4 regions of the Shewanella sp. SM87 genome follow, and region 2 is predicted to be linked to each of the others. Evidence: predicted binding sites of a transcription regulator. Region 2 holds the regulator's gene; each other region holds the start of a gene.
What was found. The regulator MetJ, encoded in region 2, represses methionine synthesis genes. The targets are predictions, from matches to a motif close to TAGACGTCTAGACGTCTA.

Region 1 (5,343 bases), on a different contig from region 2:
TGGGTACCATCGACAATACTGGAGCGCGGATCATGGTTGAAATCACATGAGACTAAGGGCTCATCAGTATAGCCTAAGATGCCGTTAAATCGCCCATTGGCGGCTGATTCAAGCACCTGATTGACTGTGGCAATATCGACGGTTTTTTCTAAGGTCACGGACAAATCGATGGCGGTCACGTTGATGGTGGGCACGCGCACCGAAATCGCTTCAAACTTATTTTTCATGTGCGGCAAGATCCGCTCAATACCGCGGGCAAGCTTAGTGTCGACAGGGATAATCGATTGACCAGCGGCGCGGGTACGACGCAAATCATCATGGTAAGCATCAATCACTTGCTGATCATTCATCGCCGAATGGATAGTGGTAATCGCACCGCTTTTAACGCCGAAGTGGCGGTCGAGCACATCGATCACAGGCACGATACAGTTAGTGGTGCAAGAAGCGTTGGAAACGACTGTGTGTTCGGCGCGGAGTAAATCGTGGTTCACCCCATAGACAATCGTGCCATCGACATCAGCTGAGGATGGATGACTTATCAGCACTTGTTTAGCGCCGGCGTGAATATGGGCTTCGCAGCTTTGACGATCGACTAATACGCCTGTGGCTTCATAGACAATATCTATGTCCATCTCGTGCCAAGGGAGTTTTGCCGGATCGGGCTCGTGGAGAATTTTTATCGCATCGTCGCCAATCAGCATATGATCATCAACAAGCTTCACTTTGTGCGCAAACCGACCGTGGGTGGTGTCGTACTGGGTCAGATGAATAATGGCTTCAGGTTTAGCTAATTCATTAATCGCGACAATCTGCATTTGCTGCCGTTTTCCAGACTCATATAAAGCTCGGAGAATAGAGCGGCCGATACGGCCATAACCATTGATAGCGACTCGGATCATTGAGGTCTCAATTTCCTCTTAATACAAAAACGGCCTGCAAACGATTGCAGGCCGCATTATACAGATTAACACTTAAAAAGTTTAACCTTTTGTATTGAATCTAATCCCTTGAGCGATTAGCCCAATGATTTTGCAGCATTCAGCACATTTTCAACGGTGAAACCGAAGTGATTCAATAGCACGTTACCCGGCGCAGACTCACCAAATGTGGTCATGCCCACAACTGTGCCTTCAAACCCGACGTACTTGTACCAGAAATCGGTATGCGCCGCTTCAATAGCCACACGTTTAGTCACTGCACGTGGTAATACAGATTCTTTATACGCGGCATCTTGCTTATCGAACTCAGTTGTCGATGGCATAGAAACTACGCGAACGTGTTTACCTTGCTCAGTTAGTGCAGCGGCTGCATCCATTGCCAATTGTACTTCGCTACCAGTTGCGATCAGGATCAGCTCTGGTGTACCCGCACAGTCTTGCAGTACATAAGCACCTTTAGCCACATTAGCTAATTGCTCAGCGGTACGCGCTTGCGCTTTCAGGTTTTGACGGCTGAAGATCAGTGACGTAGGTGCATTACGGCGCTCAATCGCAGCTTTCCAAGAAACTGCCGTTTCTGCCGCATCACATGGACGCCATACGGCCATATTTGGCGTCATACGCAGGTTAGCTAATTGCTCAACTGGCTGATGCGTTGGGCCATCTTCACCTTGACCGATAGAGTCATGGGTATAAACGAAGATGTTTTGAATGCCCATCAGCGCCGACATACGAACTGCGTTACGAGCATATTCCATGAACATCATGAAAGTTGCGCCGTAATTGATGAAACCACCATGCAGCGAAGCACCGTTCATAATGCCGCTCATGCCGAATTCACGCACGCCGTAGTAAATGTAGTTACCAGCTGGATCGTCTTGAATACCTTTAGAACCTGACCACAGTGTCAAGTTAGAACCCGCTAAGTCAGCAGAGCCGCCTAACAGTTCAGGCAACATAGCGCCAAATGCACCGATAGCATTTTGTGAGGCTTTACGGCTCGCAATGCCTTCGGCTTTGTCCTGTGATGCTTGTACGAATGCCTGCGCTTTTTCTTCGAAATCAGCCGGTAATTCACCTTTCAGAACGCGACGCTCATATTCAGCAGCCAGTTCTGGGTGAGCAGCGCGATATGCTGCAAACTTCTCGTTCCACGCTGCTTCACGGGCCGCACCGGCTTCTTTGGCATCCCAACCGGCATAAACGTCAGCAGGGATTTCAAATGGTGCATGTGGCCAGCCAAGGAATTCACGGGCGGCTGCGATTTCTGCATCGCCTAGTGGCGCGCCGTGACAATCGTGGCTGCCAGATTTGTTGGGTGAACCAAAACCGATAATGGTTTTGCAGCAAATCATGGTTGGTTTATCGGTAACGGCTTTAGCCGCTTCGATAGCAGCACGGATTGCCGCGCTATCGTGACCGTCAACACCGGCAATCACATGCCAGCCGTAAGCTTCAAAACGTTTTGGCGTATCATCGGTGAACCAGCCTTCAACATGGCCATCGATAGAAATACCGTTGTCATCCCAAAATGCGACCAGTTTACCTAAACCTAAAGTACCGGCTAATGAACAGGCTTCGTGGGAAATGCCTTCCATCAAACAGCCATCGCCGAGGAAGCAGTAAGTGTAGTGATCAACGATATCGTGACCATCACGGTTAAACTGTGCCGCTAAGGTTTTCTCAGCAATCGCCATACCGACAGCGTTGCTGATGCCCGCACCGAGTGGACCCGTTGTGGTTTCAACACCTGGGGTGTAACCGTATTCTGGGTGACCCGGGGTTTTAGAATGCAATTGACGGAACTGTTTTAGCTCTTCAATTGGTAATTCATAACCAGTCAGGTGAAGTAAAGAGTAAATCAGCATTGAACCGTGACCGTTAGAGAGGATAAAACGATCTCTATCTACCCATTTCGGATTGTTCGGGTTGTGCTTAAGGAAATCATTCCACAGCACTTCAGCAATATCTGCCATACCCATTGGGGCGCCGGGATGGCCTGAATTTGCTTTTTGAACTGCATCCATACTTAACGCACGGATTGCGTTTGCGAGTACTTTACGGGAAGACATGCTCTCTCCTGCTTGTTTGTGGGGTCTAGCGGGCAATTTGGATGCATATTTTCCCCTACATGCCAGTGTGACGCAAACTAAAATTACCATTCACTCAGCAAAAGATGGGCGAATATGTACCCAAACAACCTGAAGATGCAGGATTCAGGTCGCTTGGGTATACAAGTCGCAGAAACAAGCCAGTCACTTTGCTGGCGTTTACTTGAGAGGGCATAGCAAGGATCACTTGTAATGGAGAAATAAATTTCTCAAAAACATAGTAAACTTAATGCTATGAAATATAAGTAAAATAACCTATTTATGACAGAGCGTAGTCGTTTTCAGGTCACAATCTGAGAGGATTTTTTATTATCGGGGGTGATCGGCAATCGGATTTAAACTAAAATAGCCGTCTAGATGTAGATGCTTCTACACGTTTGAATGCTAACGACGAGATTTTCCTACTATGGCAAAGCACTTGTTTACTTCTGAGTCGGTATCAGAAGGTCATCCCGATAAGATTGCAGATCAGATTTCTGATGCTGTGCTAGATGCAATTCTGGCTCAAGATCCAAAAGCACGCGTAGCGTGTGAAACTTATGTCAAAACCGGCATGGTATTAGTGGGTGGTGAAGTCACTACCTCTGCCTGGGTTGATATTGAAGAAATCACCCGTAAAACGGTGCGTGAAATTGGTTATACCCATTCAGATATGGGGTTTGATGCAGACTCGTGCGCAGTATTAAACGCCATTGGTAAGCAATCACCCGACATCAATCAAGGTGTAGACCGCGCAGACCCTGCAGAGCAAGGTGCTGGCGATCAAGGGTTAATGTTTGGCTATGCCAACAACGAAACCGACATTCTGATGCCTGCACCTATCACCTATGCCCACGCATTAGTGAAACGTCAGTCTGAAGTGCGTAAAAATGGCACGCTACCTTGGTTACGCCCAGATGCGAAAAGCCAAGTCACTTTTGCCTATGATGATGGCAAAATTATCGGTATCGATGCAGTTGTGTTATCGACTCAGCACAGAGATGACGTTTCACAAGCCGACTTAATTGAAGGCGTGATGGAAACCATTATCAAGCCAGTATTACCGGCTCAATGGTTAAACAAAGATACTAAGTTCTTTATCAACCCAACTGGCCGTTTTGTTATCGGTGGTCCAGTAGGCGATTGCGGCTTAACGGGTCGTAAGATCATCGTTGACACCTACGGCGGCATGGCCCGTCATGGTGGTGGCGCATTCTCTGGTAAAGATCCATCAAAAGTGGATCGTAGCGCGGCATATGCTGCCCGTTATGTAGCAAAAAACATCGTTGCAGCAGGTCTTGCTGATCGCTGTGAAATCCAAGTGTCTTACGCTATTGGTGTGGCAGAGCCTACCTCTATCAGCATCGAGACCTTCGGTACCGGTAAGGTGTCTGAAGAAGTGCTGATCAAGTTAGTACGTCAACACTTTGAACTGCGCCCATACGGTTTAACGGCCATGCTAGATTTAGCACGTCCAATTTATCAAGCGACCGCCGCTTATGGCCACTTTGGTCGCAGCGAATTCCCATGGGAAGCAACTGATAAAGCCGAAATATTGCGCGCTGACGCGGGTCTATAGTCTTAATTCATTTCAATTTTTACACTTAAGACCCATGAAAAACCGCTACCCAGCGGTTTTTTTATGTCTGACATTTAGTTAGATTACAAATATGGCAAAATAAAAGCAGCATATACACAGACCATTAGAGTGCACAGACCCCATGACCGATAACGCCATCTTATTACAGCAACTTCAATCTTGTGCATGGGCAGCCAACGTAGGTCTGCCAGAGGAAACTGCAAAGACATACGGTACATTAGAGGAGATCGCCGCTTTTCTTGAATCCGATCCTGAAGCCTTTTTTGAAACACCTTACGAAATCCACTATGAAAGCCTGTGTGTAACAGACCATGACTTGGCAAATTCGTTAAAAACAAAGGCAGTAGTAAATGATGTGCATGCTTGGATTTCTGACAGCGAAGTCGATGAAATTTCTAAGTCAGCTTACCTCTCCACTTGGAAAATTATTCCCGTTGCAGAAATATGCGCGCTGACATCCGATGACGCTAATACGCTCGCAACACTGCTCCTAGCTGACGTTAAACTTTCAGCCTTTACGAGTGAACGCCTATCTTGGTATCTCTGTGGAAGAATCCCCTTTGGTTATATTGGTACTTACCCAAACGGGCAATGGCTCATTCTGTAGGCTTATACGCTAGCACCTTTAATTTTTCTGACTTCATCTAGGGTCTATTGAGCTTTCGAGGATGATTTTTAGACAGCATACCAATACTGATGCTAACCAATGCACGCA
Region 2 (5,343 bases):
GCGTGATGAAAAGCCATGTGTATTTCCTCAACCGCCCTTGGCGCTACTCTTTGCTAGTATGAATTAGTTCAAATGGACGTTTGGACGTCTATATGTCCATATACTAGAGAAACTGAGATGTAAGTCAAGCCCAAAAATACCCATAAACCGCATTTAATCTCGGTTAATTCAATAGATTTATTCTAGCCAATAAAAAAGGACTCGAATGAGTCCTTTAAGAAGCTTGATACCGCATTATTCCTGCAGCAGATCGCGACAGATCTGGGTCAGATCCGACTGCACCGCCGCCGCTGTCACTTCGCGTCCTGCGCCCGGTCCACGGATGATCAGCGGATTACCTTGGTAGAAGACACTGCGGATCACAAACACATTATCACCAGGGGTTAAGTTAGCGTAAGGGTGATGGGTATCAATCCACTGCAAACCCACTTCGGCCTTAAGCTCTGGACCGCTGTTGTCTAAGGATGCCACATATCTGAGCACCTTATTTTGCTCCGCCGCCGCACCATATTGTTGCAGCAGATCGGCATCTAACTCAGCAATGCGGGTGAGAAATTGATCTAAGGGAATATCCGCCAAAGCGGCTGGTACGAGTGAGCGCAGCTCAATATCTTCAAGCTCGATTTCAAGGCCAATCTCACGGGCTAAGATAAGCAGTTTACGCTGCATATCACGGCCGGAGAGATCGTCGCGGGGATCGGGTTCAGTAATACCTAAGCCTCTGGCTTCAATCACTAATTCTGAAAATGGCTTACTAGTATCGTATTTCTCAAACAACCAACACAAGGTGCCGGAGAAAATCCCGCCCACCGCTTCAACGCTATCACCGCTGTTACGCAGATCATTTAGCGCATGTTGGATGGGTAAACCTGCGCCACAGCTGGCGTTATAGCGCCAAAATAAGCGACGATTACCCAGTTGCTGCTTTAACTCTCGATAGAAAGGCAGTGGACCCGAGCCAGCGAGTTTATTCGCGCTCACCACATGGATACCACGCTCGAATAGCTCTGGATATTGCAGCGTCAAACTGGCGCTGGCACTGATATCTAAGGCCACCAGCTCATCGCAGTTAACTTGCTCTAATTGCTCGAATAAATGTTCATACTGCCAAGGCGTTGCTTCAGTATTAAACTCTGTTTGCCACGCGGCAAGATTAATGCCGGTGGATTTAATCAAGGCTTTACTCGAACTGACTAAACCGACTAACTCAACACTGGCTTCGAGTTCATGGTCCAGTGATGGTGAAACCGACTTAAACAGATCGATCCAAGCCTCACCGATATTACCCACACCGAGCAGCAAGACGCCAATGCGTTTACGCGGACCCGCGCAGCGGCGGTGCACCTTTTGGGTTAACAGATTCACCTGCGACTGGGGCACTAAAGTTACTAAACTTAAATCGCCACTAAACAAAGGTTTAGCATCGCGGCTCAGTAAACGCGCGAAGCTGCGGCGATAATGTTCGGCGTCGGCACTTACTAATGCGACTAAACCAAAATCTGTGTTGATCTGCTGATCGCTGATCCCTAATGCTTCGGCATCGAGTAATCTTTGAACTTGTTTTTGATTCTCAGCGGTATAGGCAAGTTCAACCCTTTGATGGGCAGAGGTCCAATGGGCCAATGGCGTTAAACCTGCGGCGATCAATAGATCTAATAAACGGGTTAACTCACCCGTGAGTTTAAAGCCGAACAGGACCACAGCATTGAGGTTAGTCACCACAGGTGCGCTCGCCGACGAACTGTGGGGCGCGATCAAGGTAAAGTCGGTGTGGGATGCATAACTTGAGCGTACCGCTAAACTCACTTCGGTATTAAACAAAGGCTGCAGAGTGCGCGAATGTAATACTGGCGAGCCTAAACGCGCTAGGCGATCGGCTTCGGCAAGTGACATGCTTTTCAGTAACTTGGCATCGTTGATTTTATTAGGATCGGCGTTGAACACCCCTTCCACATCGGTCCAAATAGTCACGCGCTCGATATCGGCGAGACTCGCAATCAGGCTGGCACTAAAATCTGAACCATTACGACCAAGTAATAAGGTATCGCCACGCTCGTTAGCGCAGATAAATCCTGTGATCACTAAGCGTTCATTGGGATGCGCAGCTAATAGGGCTTGTACTTTAGCGCGGGATTCCTGTACCCGAATTTGTGGCACAGCGGCTTCATCGGCCACTAAAATTGAACAGGCATCCACATGGCTTGCTGCCACGCCAGATTCGCGCAGCAGCGCCGCCATTAAACGTGCCGACCAACGTTCGCCAAAGCTCACCACATGGTTGATTTGGTATTCGTTGCGCTCATCTAAAGACAACAAGCTGATGAGTTGCGCTTTATCAGTGGCCAAACGCTCACGCAGATCTCGGGCTTGTTCATTCGACAACAACTGCTCAATCAACCCCTGTTGGTAACTGATCAGCACTTGTAATTCTTCTTGCCATAGCTGACCCGCATCACGCAGCGCTAATAATTTATACAGGAAATTCGTGCTTTTACCCGCCGCAGAGACCACCACGAGGTCATCACTATGACCGTGGGTTAACAGGATATGGGCGACTCGACGATAACAATCGGCATCCGCTAAACTGGAGCCACCAAATTTATGTAAGTGACAACGTGCCATCTATTATTCCTCTACTGACAAGCCGCAACGGCGGCTAATCCTGCTTGAATATCTGCAACTAAATCGGCGGCATCTTCAATACCCACCGATAGACGCAATAGGGTGTCCTTAATACCAGCCTCGAAGCGCGCCTGCGGCTCCATGGCTCTGTGGGTCATAGTGGCGGGCACTGCCACTAAACTTTCGACGCCACCTAAACTTTCCGCCACACTAAATAAGCTGAGTGCACCTAAAAAGGCCACCACTTCGGCCTCGCCGCCTTTGAGCTCAAAGCTCAGCATAGCGCCAAAGCCCTGTTGTTGCTTGGCCGCAATGGCGTGACCTGGGTGATCCGCAAGACCTGGATAATAGACTTTGCTCACCACAGGGCTTTGCGTTAATACCTCAATAATACGCTGGGCATTGGTTTGATGCTCGCGAATACGCACCGCTAAGGTACGTAGGCCGCGCAGGGTCAGATAACTGTCGAAGGCCGACCCCGTTAAGCCTAGAGTGTTCGACCACCAATGTAAGCTTTCGCCGATTTGCGCGTCTTTGGCGACCACAGCGCCGCCGACCACATCGCTATGACCATTGATATATTTAGTGGTGGAGTGGATAACGATATCCGCGCCTAACAATAGGGGTTGTTGCAATATTGGCGATAAAAAAGTGTTATCGACCACCACCAGCGCGCCGACACCATGGCTCGCCTTAGCAATGGCTTCGATATCCACCACACGCAATAACGGGTTCGATGGGGTTTCGAGCCACACCATCTTAGGATTCTGCGCAATGGCGCCGGCTAACGCTTGGCTGTCGGTTTGGTCGACCACAATGAGCTTAAACTGGCCTTTCTTCGCCAAGTTGGTAAATAAACGGTAGGAACCGCCGTAACAATCGTGGGGCACGACCAATAGGTCATCGGGGCCGAGCAAAGTAGTCACTAAGGTGATGGCCGCCATGCCAGTACATGTCACTATGCCAGTCGCCCCCTTTTCTAATTGCGCTAATGCTTCGCCTAAAATGCAGCGCGTTGGGTTGCCTGAACGACTGTAATCGAATTCGCGGGGATTTTTATGACCATCGAAGGCGTAATTAGTCGACAAATAAATCGGTGGCACAACTGCGCCATATTGAGTATCGCTTTCGATACCCTGACGCACTGCCAGTGTGGCTAATTGACGCTCTGCCATGGGGGGACTCCTAAATTCGGTAGACTGATAGAGATGTCTGGACGTCTAAATGTACCTAAGCCCAACGCCATCGTCAATAGGCGTGAAGACGTTTAGACGTCTGAACATAAAGAAATCTGTTTGCAATCACAAAGAAATAGTAGCAATAATTTGACTGTTCTTTGTAAGGGTTTAAAATCTGCCCCGAATTTAGCGTTATAACAGGTGAGTCAATGACTGAATGGAATGGGGAATACATCAGCCCCTATGCTGAACATGGCAAGAAGAATGAACAAGTAAAAAAAATTACTGTGTCTATTCCGCTCAAAGTGCTTAAGGTCCTCACGGACGAACGTACTCGTCGTCAGGTCAATAATTTGCGTCACGCCACCAACAGCGAGCTGTTGTGTGAGGCATTTTTGCACGCCTACACTGGCCAGCCATTGCCCAACGATGAAGATCTGTCAAAAGATAACCCAGACAGCATTCCCGCCGAAGCCAAGTTGTTGATGGATCAAATGGGAATCGAGTGGGAAGACATGGAATAGCGACTCGTCGCTTTCAAAGTCATATCACAGTGCTCATCAATAGGGATCGTTAACGATCCCTTTTTGTTTATACCCAAGCGACTTCAAACTTTAAATTTCACCATCTTGAGTTGGTTTGGGATATAGGAAATCCTATGTTTTCTATGATAGATCCACAGACACTCGCCTTAGCCTCGCTGGTCGTGTTTCTGGGCGCCTTAACCCAAAGTCTGATTGGGTTTGGGCTTGCGGTTGTCGCCAGTCCTTTGCTGTATATCGTCGATCCACAACTTGTACCTGCGCCTGTTATTGCTATGGGTTTCTCCATCGCCCTGCTGACCTTAGTGCGTGAACGCGGCCACTTAGAATTCAATGGCTTGCAATATGCGCTCCTAGGTCGCGTGCCCGGCGGTTTTATCGGCGCGAGTTTATTGCTGTTTGCGCCTCAACCCATACTCGGTTTATCCATCGCCGCCATTGTGACTGTCGCAGTGATCCTCAGCCTGTATAAATTCAGCCTGCCAGTGAATAAGAAAACCCTCTTCGGTGCGGGCGTGGTTTCAGGGATCTTCGGCAATATCGCCGCGATTGGTGGCCCGCCGATGGCGATTTTATTGGCAGGCAAAGATGCCTCGCAGTTTCGTGCTGCCCTGTCGGCCTTCTTCATTTTTAGCTCCATGATTGCATTGATCATTTTAGCGATCACTGGCTTATTAGAATTAAAACATCTGTGGCTGTCGTTGATGCTGCTCCCCTCAGTGATTTTAGGTTACTTAGTCGCAGGGCGATTAGTAGGCCGTGTCGATAAAGAGAAGACAAAGATGGCGACGTTAGTCCTGTGCAGTATCAGTGCCTTAGTGCTAACGGTGAAGTCGGTTATCGAGTTATTACCCCAATAAGCGTCCCGCTTGTACTGGCAAACCTTCTCAAGATTCAAACAATAAAAAAGCACTGACATTGCCAGTGCTTTTTCTTTATCTATCAATATGTAAAACCAGCTTACACTCAGCTTAAATAGCTTTGCCCTGCGTACACAATAA
Region 3 (5,343 bases), on a different contig from region 2:
AGCGGTAGCGCGAATTTATAATGCGTGACATTGAGTGGAGTTGTTAATGGAAAAAGCAACAATATTAGTCGTCGATGATACACCTGAGAATATTGATATTTTGATCGGTATTCTAGGTGATGATTACAAAGTCAAAGTGGCGATCGATGGGCCAAGGGCATTAGCGTTAGTGACAAAATCGCGGCCTGACTTGATTCTACTCGATGTCATGATGCCAGGTATGAATGGCTATGAAGTCTGCAAGCTGCTAAAGCAAGAGCCGCTGACCAGCCATATTCCGGTGATCTTCGTGACCGCCTTATCTGAAATTGCTGATGAAGCCCAAGGTTTTGCATTGGGCGCGGTGGATTACATTACTAAGCCTGTCAGTGCGCCTGTTGTTAAAGCGCGGGTTAAAACGCATCTTGCGCTTTATGATCAAAAACGTCTACTCGAACAACAAGTTAAAGTTCGTACCCACGAATTAGAAGAAACCCGTTTCGAGATTATCCGTCGTCTTGGCCGTGCCGCTGAATACAAGGACAACGAGACGGGTCTACATGTTGTGCGCATGAGTCATTACGCCCGCATATTAGCGGTAAAGCTCGGCTTACCGACAACCTTTTGTGACTTGATTTTTAACGCGGCGCCTATGCACGATATTGGTAAAATCGGTACGCCCGATGCTGTGCTGAAAAAGCCTGGGAAACTTGATGCGCAGGAATGGGAAATTATGCAGCAGCACGCCGCCATAGGTGCAGAAATTATTGGTGAACATAGCGATCCGTTATTGCAAATGGCCCGTCGTATCGCCTTAACTCACCATGAGAAGTGGGATGGTTCAGGTTACCCCAATGGCTTGGTAGGCGAAGAAATTCCCCTTGAAGGGCGTATCACCGCGATTGCGGATGTGTTCGATGCGCTGACTTCGCAACGGCCTTACAAGCAGGCTTGGACGATTGAAGCAACTATGGAGTTATTTGAACATCAAGCGGGAAAACATTTCGATCCTAAGCTGGTGGAGGAGTTCAAGCAAATCCTGCCAGAAGCAATTGCCATTCGAGATACTTATTTAGAAAATTGATGCTCGAAGTGCATTGACTAAGGTAAAGGCGCCATTGGCGCCTTTATTTTGCTTCAATATTTTATACTAATTATATTAAATCAAAGCATTACGCTTCATCTAATGAGTAGGGCAGGGCTTGGATCGTTAAATGTGATTGTTCATCGTCGGCAAAACGCAGCTGAGTATCATTAGGCGTGTCATTAGGAAGTACGGCGGTTAACAAGACTTGATTGCCACGCTGCACAAACTCAATGATTTGGCCACCACGGCGAAAACTGTCTTCCATCGCGATTTCAAGGCCTGATGCTAGGGTGATTTGAAGACTAGTGTGACCGCGCAAAATATACAGGGCGCGTTTATTACCACCGCGATATTTCATTCGCGCTATGGTTTCTTGTCCCATGTAACAGCCCTTATTGAAGCTGATACCGTTAACCGCTTGTAGATTACACATCTGCGGTACGTACTGACTGGCATGGCTGGCGGCAAGGTTGGGGTAACCTGCTGCAATCTCTAACGCTTGCCATGCACTTGCGTCAAATACACTCAGTTCCGATTGCGCAACTAAAGCTGCTGCGGCATCTGGTGTTAATACTAAAATAAAACGTTCAGCGTCTTTTAAAATCGCACCATTTTCAATGAGTGTGAGCTCTTGCTGAATGTCACCAAAATGTTTTTTCACGAATTGGCTTGCCTGTTCACCGGCAACCCCGAGCAGAGTCCACTCAGCGGATGCATTGCTTAGGGTGGCTTTACTAAACACGGCATATTTTTGTAACTGGGGTAAATCGACTTCGATGGCATCCTTTGGCATCAACATAAAGAGTGCATCTTGAATGGCAAAGGTTCTGAAACTGGCCAGCATTTTACCTTTAGGATCGCAATGCGCGCCCCAGCGCCATTGATCCGTGGCCAATGAGCTGATATCTGTGGTCACTTGGCCATGGATAAAACTGCGGCCTTGTTCTCCAACGACTTTGATGAGGCCCAAATGAGATAAGTTGGCAAGCATAAGTGGAGGCAAGGTAGCGTCCAGATCCCAATGGGGCGTAGAAACTGAAATAGTCATAGCGAGATCCTGAAAATGAAGACGATGTGAGAGGCTAGATTGTAACGGAATTCCAGTTGGCTCAAAAGCATAAGGCGCACATATCTGAGAATGATCTGTGCGCCTTATTATGTGTGCTTTAGTCGATAGGCTTAAAGCGAGTGGAGTTTAAAGTTTAAAACAGCACGCGGGTACGTAATGTACCTTCAATGGCTTTGAGTTCAACTAAGGCTTCTTCCGCTTGAGTTGTGTCGACTTCCATCACGACATAACCAATTTCTGCAGTGGTCTGCAAATATTGGGCGGCGATGTTGATGCCTTTTTCCGAGAAGGCTTGGTTGATCTTGATCAACACGCCCGGACGGTTTTGGTGAATATGCAGCAAGCGTGAGGTGCCTTTATGCGTTGGTAACGACACTTCAGGGAAGTTAACCGCAGAAACGGTTGAGCCGTTGTCTGAGTATTTAGCGAGCTTACCCGCGACTTCAATACCAATGTTTTCTTGGGCTTCGGCCGTGCTACCGCCGACGTGCGGCGTGAGTAGAACATTGTCTAAACCGCGTAGAGGACTGATAAATTCATCGTCATTCGATTGTGGTTCAACGGGGAACACATCGATTGCGGCACCTGCGAGGTGACGTTCTTTTAACGCAACGGTTAAAGCTTCAATATCGACTACAGTACCGCGTGATGCGTTGATAAAGATGCTGCCCTTTTTCATCGCCGCAAACTCGGCAGCGCCTATCATGTCTTTTGTTTGTGGAGTTTCAGGGACATGTAAGCTTACTACATCAGCTTGTGCTAATAGGAGTTCCAACGAATGGACTTGTTGTGCGTTACCTAGTGGCAGTTTGTCTTCGATATCGAAGAACACGACGCGCATACCTAAGGTTTCCGCCAGAATGCCAAGTTGAGTACCAATATGGCCGTAACCAATTACACCTAAGGTTTTACCACGCACTTCATAGCTGCCCGCTGCGGTTTTCATCCAGCCGCCACGGTGAGCGATAGCGTTGCGTTCAGGGATACCCCGCATCAACATAATGATTTCGCCAATCACGAGTTCTGCAACACTGCGAGTGTTTGAGAAGGGAGCGTTAAATACTGGGATACCAAGGGATTCGGCGGTGGCAAGGTCAACTTGGTTGGTTCCAATACAGAAACATCCTATCGCGATTAACTTCTCGGCACGTTTCAGCACCTCTGCAGTTAATTGGGTACGCGAACGAAGTCCCACAAAATGCGCATCTTTAATGGACTCAAGTAAGGCTTCATCGCTTAAGGAAGCTTTGTGGTATTCGATATTGGTGTATCCCGCACGTTCAAATACATCGACCGCAGATTGGTGGACGCCTTCCAACAGCAGGATCTTGATCTTATCCTTGTCCAGCGAATGTTTCGCCATGATATGGGTACCCTCTAATTAATAGAAATGTTTCTTATGATATGCTCACAACCTTCACCCACCAAAATAGCACTTTTTTTGCTCAGTGTGGAGGGCTAGATGGCTAAAGTTAATATTCTAAATTTAGAACAATATCGCATAAGAGGAAGAAACATTGAATAACAAAATCGCATGGTGCGGTATTTACCTCTCAGTTTTGGTGTGGTCGGCGATAAAACCCGCAGATCCTTTCACATGGTGGCTCGAAGCCTTACCTGCATTGATTGCTGTACCGATTTTATTCTTTACTCGCAAACGTTTTCCACTAACACCTCTAGTGTATTTTCTCGTCTTAATACACTGCTGTGTGTTGTTTGTAGGTGCTCATTATACTTACGCTGAAGTGCCGTTATTCGACACGATTGCGGATTGGATGGGTTCAGAACGTAATAATTACGATAAAGTGGGTCATTTTGCGCAAGGTTTTATCCCAGCCATGCTCGCCCGTGAAATTATGTTGCGTAATCAAGCTGTCAAACCTGGGGCTTGGTGCGCGTTTCTTGCTACTTGTTTTGTGCTCGCATTTTCGGCGTTTTATGAACTGATCGAATGGTGGGTTGCCGTGGCAACCGGCGAAGGGGCTGAAGCCTTTTTAGGGACTCAAGGCTATGTATGGGATACCCAATCCGACATGTTTCTTGCCCTCATTGGCGCAATTGTCGCGTTAGCTTTACTGTCTCGTTTTCAAGATAAACAAATCGCGAGACTCAAGCAGAGGATTTAGCGGCTAAAAGTGGGTGATGCTCTCTGTTTGAGTTGTAAGACTTTCTTCCCTGAAATATATGGTGTGAGTGTGATGACATTGAGTTGTCATACTTTAGTGTTGTTATTGTGTTTTCTTTGTGTTGCAACTTTGGATTGATAACGTCATAGTTGGAAAGTATTAGGTGCTGGGCGTTGGCCAAGTAAAACGGTATTTTTGACTGTTATTCCATTTTATTGTGGTGAGTTAGTCGAACCTACTAGCATTAAACAGGGAATAGTACATTTGGGTGATGTTTTTCAATCGTTAACTAGTCAGAATTAACTAGGTTAATGGAATGTTGAAAAATCTAACTAAAAAGACGAGTCAAACATACCATTTTGCAATAGAGAATACTTTTCAGGGAGGAGAGTCATTGAGCACAATTAATGAATTGGTTTTTTTACACCAAATGGCCGCGCCATGTCATTTAGCGTTACTCGCTGAATCCATAGGTTTGAAAACGCGAATAGTAAAGCATGCGGCTGAACTGGATTTAGACAAGAGTCGCCGTAGTTTTTATCTGATCACCCAAAAAGGTTCAGCATTAGATAACAAAGGGATACCTCTGTTAGCTTCGCGATTAGTGTCACATTTTCCTGTGGCGCTGTATCAAGTTGAGCGAGACTCCTTAGACCAAGAATCTGCAATGTTACTCGGCATTCGAGGTATTTTATTTGCCGATCAACGTATGGATCTGATGTTAACGGGTTTACGTAAAATGGTGGCAGAGGAACTTTGGTACGATAGAACTTTGCTAAGCAAAATGTTCCGCCGTGTCGTACAAAAGTTAGAAGGTAATAATGAAATGCCCTCTGATACTGTGGCTATGCTGCAGATGCTGACATCCCGTGAACGCACTATCATTCAATTCGTATCGAGTGGTGCGAGGAATAAAGAAATCGCTCATAGGTTATGTATCAGCGAACATACAGTGAAGGCGCATATTTCTTCTATTTTCCGCAAGACCCAGTCTCGTAATCGGGTTGAGCTTTTACGTTGGGCGCAAACCTATCAAACTCACTTTGAGCTGTGCAGTTAGTCAGTTAAAGATATTGGTCGTT
Region 4 (5,343 bases), on a different contig from region 2:
GAATAAACTCGCACCAATCACCAGTGTCGGCAGTACTAACAAGGACCAACTGGCCTTAGCGAAACTGCCTAAACTCCAAAACAGCACAGAGGCTGTCGCCTGCGGACTGGCGAAATACAGCAGCAGACTCGTTAATGCGCCGAACATAAAGGAGGTCGCCACACCAGAGAGCAACATGCGCTCCACTTGACTATTAAGCCCGAGCCCAGACAAGGCAAGCACTATCAACACCGATAAACTCGCGCCAATAAAAGCGCCCAAGGGTAAGCTAAACCAAAGTAATCCAGACAAGGCACCCGAACCGCTAAAAAGCCCAGAATATGCCGCCATGCCCGCATTATCAAAAAATCCAGAGCCAGTGAATAAGGTCAACATCACCACAGCGCCAAAGGACGCGCCTGAGCTAATGCCAAACAAATAGGGATCGGCGAGCGGATTGCGAGTCACGGTTTGCAACACACTGCCCGCCAGAGACAAACCCGCACCCGCCACAAAGGCGAGTAAAATGCGCGGTAGCCTGAGCTCCATCACGATGCGCTCAGTCATACCATTGGCTTGGGTGAGGTTCGTCGCCTTATTGATAAATACTTGAATAACATCCGTAAAACTGATGTTCGCCGCACCAAAACTCGTTGCGGCAATAGGCGTTATCAAAGTGATGATACCTAATACGAGCAGCATCAGTTGTTGTCTCGTCAACGGTGTCACGATACGCCCCAAATATGAGATGAAATATTGTTTACTCCCCTGAGTCATCCGCCCTCGCCTCGCTCAGGCCATGATCTACATGGTGATAACCATAAAAATAGCTGATTAAGGGCTTTTTATGTTGTGGATGGGGCGATACCTGAGCACACACGCCAAACACATCGCCAATTCGCGCCTCGGTTAATACTTCGGTTGGCGTCCCCATAGCGCTGACTTCCCCGTTATGGATCAACAACAAACTGTCGCACAGGGCACTGGCTAAATTAAGATCATGAATAGAGGCAATCACGCTAATGCCAAGACTACGCACCAATTCGAGGATTTGAATTTGATAGCGCACATCGAGGTGGTTCGTTGGCTCATCGAGGATTAAAAGCTGCGGCTGCTGCACTATGGCGCGGGCAATCAAGGCGCGTTGCTTTTCACCGCCAGATAAGTGTTCATATTGTTGGTGCATCTTATGGCTCAAGCCGACTTTCTCTAAAGCCTTAGCAATACGTTCAATATCACAGCTCGAATTGGTATCGAACATGCCCTTGTGGGGCGTTAAGCCCATGCTGACCAATTGCTCTGTGGTGAGGTCAAAATAGTGCGGTGTATCCTGCTGCACTACGGCGACGCGACAGGCAAACGCCTTGGGCGACAAGCGCTCAATATCTTGATCAAAAAGGGTAATTTTGCCCTGAGTCGGGCGAACAAACCGATACAAACAGCGCAGCAAGCTAGACTTGCCCGCACCGTTAGGCCCAATCAGCCCCAGCATCTGCCCCGTTGGCAGCGTAAAGTTAATATCGGAAAGTATGGTTTTGCCATCGATACACCAGCTCAACTGGCTCACATTGAGCGCGACTGACGGGCTCGATGATGGGTTAGTGTCACTGTCATTCACGGGGCTGTTAGTTTGGATTGCGGAAAGTTTCACCTAAGCGGCGCTCCTATCGAGTCCAAACCTGTATAAAAAAAGGTTGTGCACATTGTCATCTGCTCCCTCGAGTCACCCGCTCGAGAACTAAGGCTGCACGCAGCGATAACAGAAATAGGCAGGTCTCCTGACTTGTAGAAAAGAAGGAGCTAGGCTCTAGAATCTAGAATCTAGAATCTAGGTGCTTCTTTAAACTACTCACAGTTGCGGGCACAGTTCGGGCTGACTGACGAGCAGCTCCCCGATTCCCTATTATGTTTGGGTTGATATGCTCTTTGTTAACAACGCCACTGTGAATAAAAACAACGGAGCGATTCGAACAAAGAGAGTCTATTCCCAACACCTATTTCTGCGACGTTATCACTCATTGCGCATGTAATACGCTATCTCGTTCAAACGTCAGGGAAAAGCATTATCCTACATCTATCCCATTAGGCAATGCTGTTTAAATCAGAATATTTTCATGTCAGCTTATTCTCGCCAAACAATCACGCCTACACCATATCGCCTAGGTCGTGAAATAAGGCCTCAACACCTGCGCCCACTCGGCCAATCTAAACGCCAATAGCAGGCACCCTGTTCATCTTGCAGCACATTAATGCTCACCACGGCCGCCACGGGTAAATCGAGTTGACTATAAAACCCCACCGCCCGTTCAACCCCTAAGGCACGCGCCATTAAGTGACGGATCACCCCGCCGTGGGTCACGACCCACACTTGAGTGGCTGGCATATTGTCAGCGGTTTCATTAACGGCACTGTTTTCATTACCCATTTTATGTGAGTCAAGGGTCAATCGTTCAAACTCGGCGGCGAGTATCTGGTCAATCGTCCCATTCACCCGCGACTCAAAACTTGCCATAGTTTCACCATTAGGCAGCGGAGTTTGCCAAGGGTTTTGCCAATACGCAGCTAAGCGTTCGCCCTTTTGTTGATACAGTTCATCGAGCCGACAACCGTCCCAATCACCAAAATCAATTTCCTGTAAACCCGACAAACACTGCGCCTGCAATGGCCTTGACTCAGATATCAGTGCCGCTGTCGAATGCAACTCGGCGGCAAAAGCGTGGGCAAAATCGGCGCAGCGGCGTGAAATCGAGCTATAAATCGCGCTACACACGCTGGCCTGTGACTCAACTGCTGCCGACATTTGTTGCCAACCCTTTTTACTCAAAGGCACATCCACACGACCCCGCAAGATCGCGCCGCCTTCACACTCACCGTGGCGCAACAATAACAATCGAACTTGTTTCATATATGCCTTTTTAGTTAGGGACTAGATGCTAGGAACTCAAGCCGAGGGCCTAAATTCTTGATTCTCGATTCTCGCTCCTAATGCCTTTGACTTTCATCTTGCCCTGACAATCATAAGTCGCGTATTATGGACGTCTATACGTTTAAATGTCCAAAACAAATTTTTAAGAACAAGTATTCAAAAAATGTCGGCTGACGACAATAAAATGCACTTAGCATAACAATGGCCGATTTTTGGACTTAACTTAGCTGTATTTAAGGTAACTATTTATGACGATACCCTCTACCAAAGCCAGCCAAATATTAGCAGACATTCGCAAACAGCTTGCAGAGCGCATTCTGATCTTAGACGGTGCCATGGGCACTATGATCCAAGGCTACAAGCTGGAAGAAGAGGACTATCGCGGCGAACGCTTTAAAGATTGGCATACGGATGTCAAAGGTAACAACGACCTCTTGGTGTTGTCACAGCCTCACATCATCAAACAAATTCACACCGACTACTTAAACGCCGGTGCCGACATCATTGAAACCAACACCTTTAACGCCACCACCATCGCCATGGCAGACTACGACATGCAGTCGCTGTCCGCCGAAATTAACTTAGTCGGCGCGCGCCTCGCCCGTGAAGCCTGTGATGAAGCCTTTGCTGCCACAGGCATTCCACGCTACGTCGCCGGTGTGTTAGGCCCCACTAACCGTACGTGTTCGATTAGCCCTGATGTGAACGACCCTGGCTATCGCAACGTCAGCTTCGATGAGTTAGTGACTGCTTACAAAGAATCCACTAAGGCGCTGATTGAAGGCGGCGCGGATATCATTATGGTCGAGACCATATTCGATACCTTAAACGCCAAAGCCGCGCTGTTTGCGATTGAATCCGTATTCGATGACTTATTCGGTAAGCATTCTAAAGACAGATTGCCGATCATGATTTCGGGCACCATTACCGATGCCTCTGGCCGCACACTGACTGGCCAAACGACCGAAGCCTTTTACAATTCCCTTCGCCATATCAAGCCCTTATCTATCGGTCTTAACTGTGCACTTGGGCCAAAAGAATTACGCCCCTATGTGGAAGAATTATCCCGCATCAGTGAGTGTTATGTGTCGGCGCATCCGAATGCAGGCCTGCCGAACGAGTTTGGCGGTTACGATGAAACCCCAGAGGACATGGCGAACGTGATCGAAGATTGGGCGCGCGAAGGCATGCTTAATATTATCGGGGGTTGTTGTGGTAGTACGCCTGAACATATCCGCGTGATCCGCGAAGCGGTGAGCCGTCACGATCCACGTATTTTGCCAGACATTCCGGTAGCTTGCCGCTTAGCCGGTTTGGAACCACTGACTATCGATGCCCAATCCCTGTTCGTTAACGTGGGTGAGCGCACCAACGTCACAGGCTCGGCTAAGTTTTTAAAGCTGATCAAAGAAGGCAAGTTTGAGCAAGCGCTTGATGTGGCTCGCGAGCAGGTCGAAAGCGGCGCACAGATCATCGACATCAACATGGACGAAGGCATGCTAGATGGCGCCGAGATCATGCACAAGTTTTTAAACTTGATAGCCTCTGAGCCCGACATCAGCCGCGTACCTATTATGATCGACTCATCCAAATGGGAAGTGATCGAAGCTGGCCTCAAATGTATTCAAGGCAAGGGCATAGTTAACTCTATTTCCCTCAAAGAAGGCGAAGCCAAGTTTATCGAGCAAGCCACCTTAGTGAAACGCTACGGCGCGGCGGCCATTATCATGGCGTTCGACGAGCAAGGTCAGGCCGACACTAAGGCGCGTAAAATCGAAATCTGTACCCGCGCCTATCGGGTGCTGGTCGACAAGGTCGGCTTTCCGCCAGAAGACATCATCTTCGACCCGAATATTTTCGCCATCGCCACAGGTATCGATGAACACGACAACTATGCCGTCGATTTTATTGATGCCATTAAAGCGATTAAAACCACCCTGCCCCACGCGATGATTTCGGGCGGCGTGTCGAACGTGTCGTTCTCGTTCCGCGGTAACAACCCAGTGCGCGAAGCGATTCACGCCGTATTCCTGTACCACGCCATCAAAGTCGGCATGGACATGGGGATTGTCAACGCGGGCCAGTTAGCCATTTACGACGATATCGATCCTGAGCTTAAAGTGCGGGTCGAAAACGTGGTGCTTAACTTGCCCTGCCCAGTGGAAGGCTCAAGTAATACCGAGCAGTTACTTGAAATCGCAGAGAAATTCCGCGGTGATGGCGCGCAGGTGGGCAAGAAAGAAGATTTAGAATGGCGCAGCTGGCCAGTGAGCCAACGCTTATCCCATGCGCTAGTGAAAGGCATTACCGAATTTATCGATGAAGATACCGAAGCCGCTCGCCAAGAAGCAAAACGTCCGCTGGATGTGATTGAAGGCGCCTTGATGGACGGCATGAACGTGGTCGGCGACTTATTCGGCTCGGGCAAGATGTTCCTG

Region 1: metK (methionine adenosyltransferase) is a predicted target of MetJ. The motif match lies at 3,396-3,413, and genes of this name have one in related genera.
Region 3: serA (phosphoglycerate dehydrogenase) is a predicted target of MetJ. The motif match lies at 3,587-3,604, and genes of this name have one in related genera.
Region 4: metH (methionine synthase) is a predicted target of MetJ. The motif match lies at 3,012-3,029, and genes of this name have one in related genera.

Annotation. Positions count from the first base shown of each region.
Region 1 is NZ_JAKKSC010000030.1:6,689-12,031, reverse strand. Features, by position in the region: gene epd (erythrose-4-phosphate dehydrogenase) at 1-899, opposite strand, end outside; gene tkt (transketolase) at 1,016-3,010, opposite strand; gene metK (methionine adenosyltransferase) at 3,456-4,607, shown strand; gene L5M11_RS19110 (hypothetical protein) at 4,750-5,235, shown strand; partial or broken gene L5M11_RS19105 (transposase) at 5,313-5,343, shown strand, end outside.
Region 2 is NZ_JAKKSC010000047.1:8,560-13,902, forward strand. Features, by position in the region: gene metF (methylenetetrahydrofolate reductase) at 1-17, opposite strand, end outside; gene L5M11_RS22200 (bifunctional aspartate kinase/homoserine dehydrogenase II) at 235-2,622, opposite strand; gene metB (cystathionine gamma-synthase) at 2,634-3,797, opposite strand; gene metJ (met regulon transcriptional regulator MetJ) at 4,010-4,324, shown strand; gene L5M11_RS22215 (sulfite exporter TauE/SafE family protein) at 4,459-5,202, shown strand; gene nrfD (NrfD/PsrC family molybdoenzyme membrane anchor subunit) at 5,309-5,343, opposite strand, start outside.
Region 3 is NZ_JAKKSC010000043.1:3,047-8,389, forward strand. Features, by position in the region: gene L5M11_RS21585 (two-component system response regulator) at 47-1,063, shown strand; gene ygfZ (tRNA-modifying protein YgfZ) at 1,152-2,114, opposite strand; gene serA (phosphoglycerate dehydrogenase) at 2,269-3,498, opposite strand; gene L5M11_RS21600 (DUF2238 domain-containing protein) at 3,653-4,261, shown strand; gene L5M11_RS21605 (helix-turn-helix transcriptional regulator) at 4,656-5,321, shown strand.
Region 4 is NZ_JAKKSC010000014.1:114,941-120,283, reverse strand. Features, by position in the region: gene L5M11_RS12935 (FecCD family ABC transporter permease) at 1-756, opposite strand, end outside; gene L5M11_RS12930 (ABC transporter ATP-binding protein) at 740-1,630, opposite strand; cobalamin riboswitch at 1,730-1,937, opposite strand; gene L5M11_RS12925 (histidine phosphatase family protein) at 2,159-2,884, opposite strand; gene metH (methionine synthase) at 3,154-5,343, shown strand, end outside.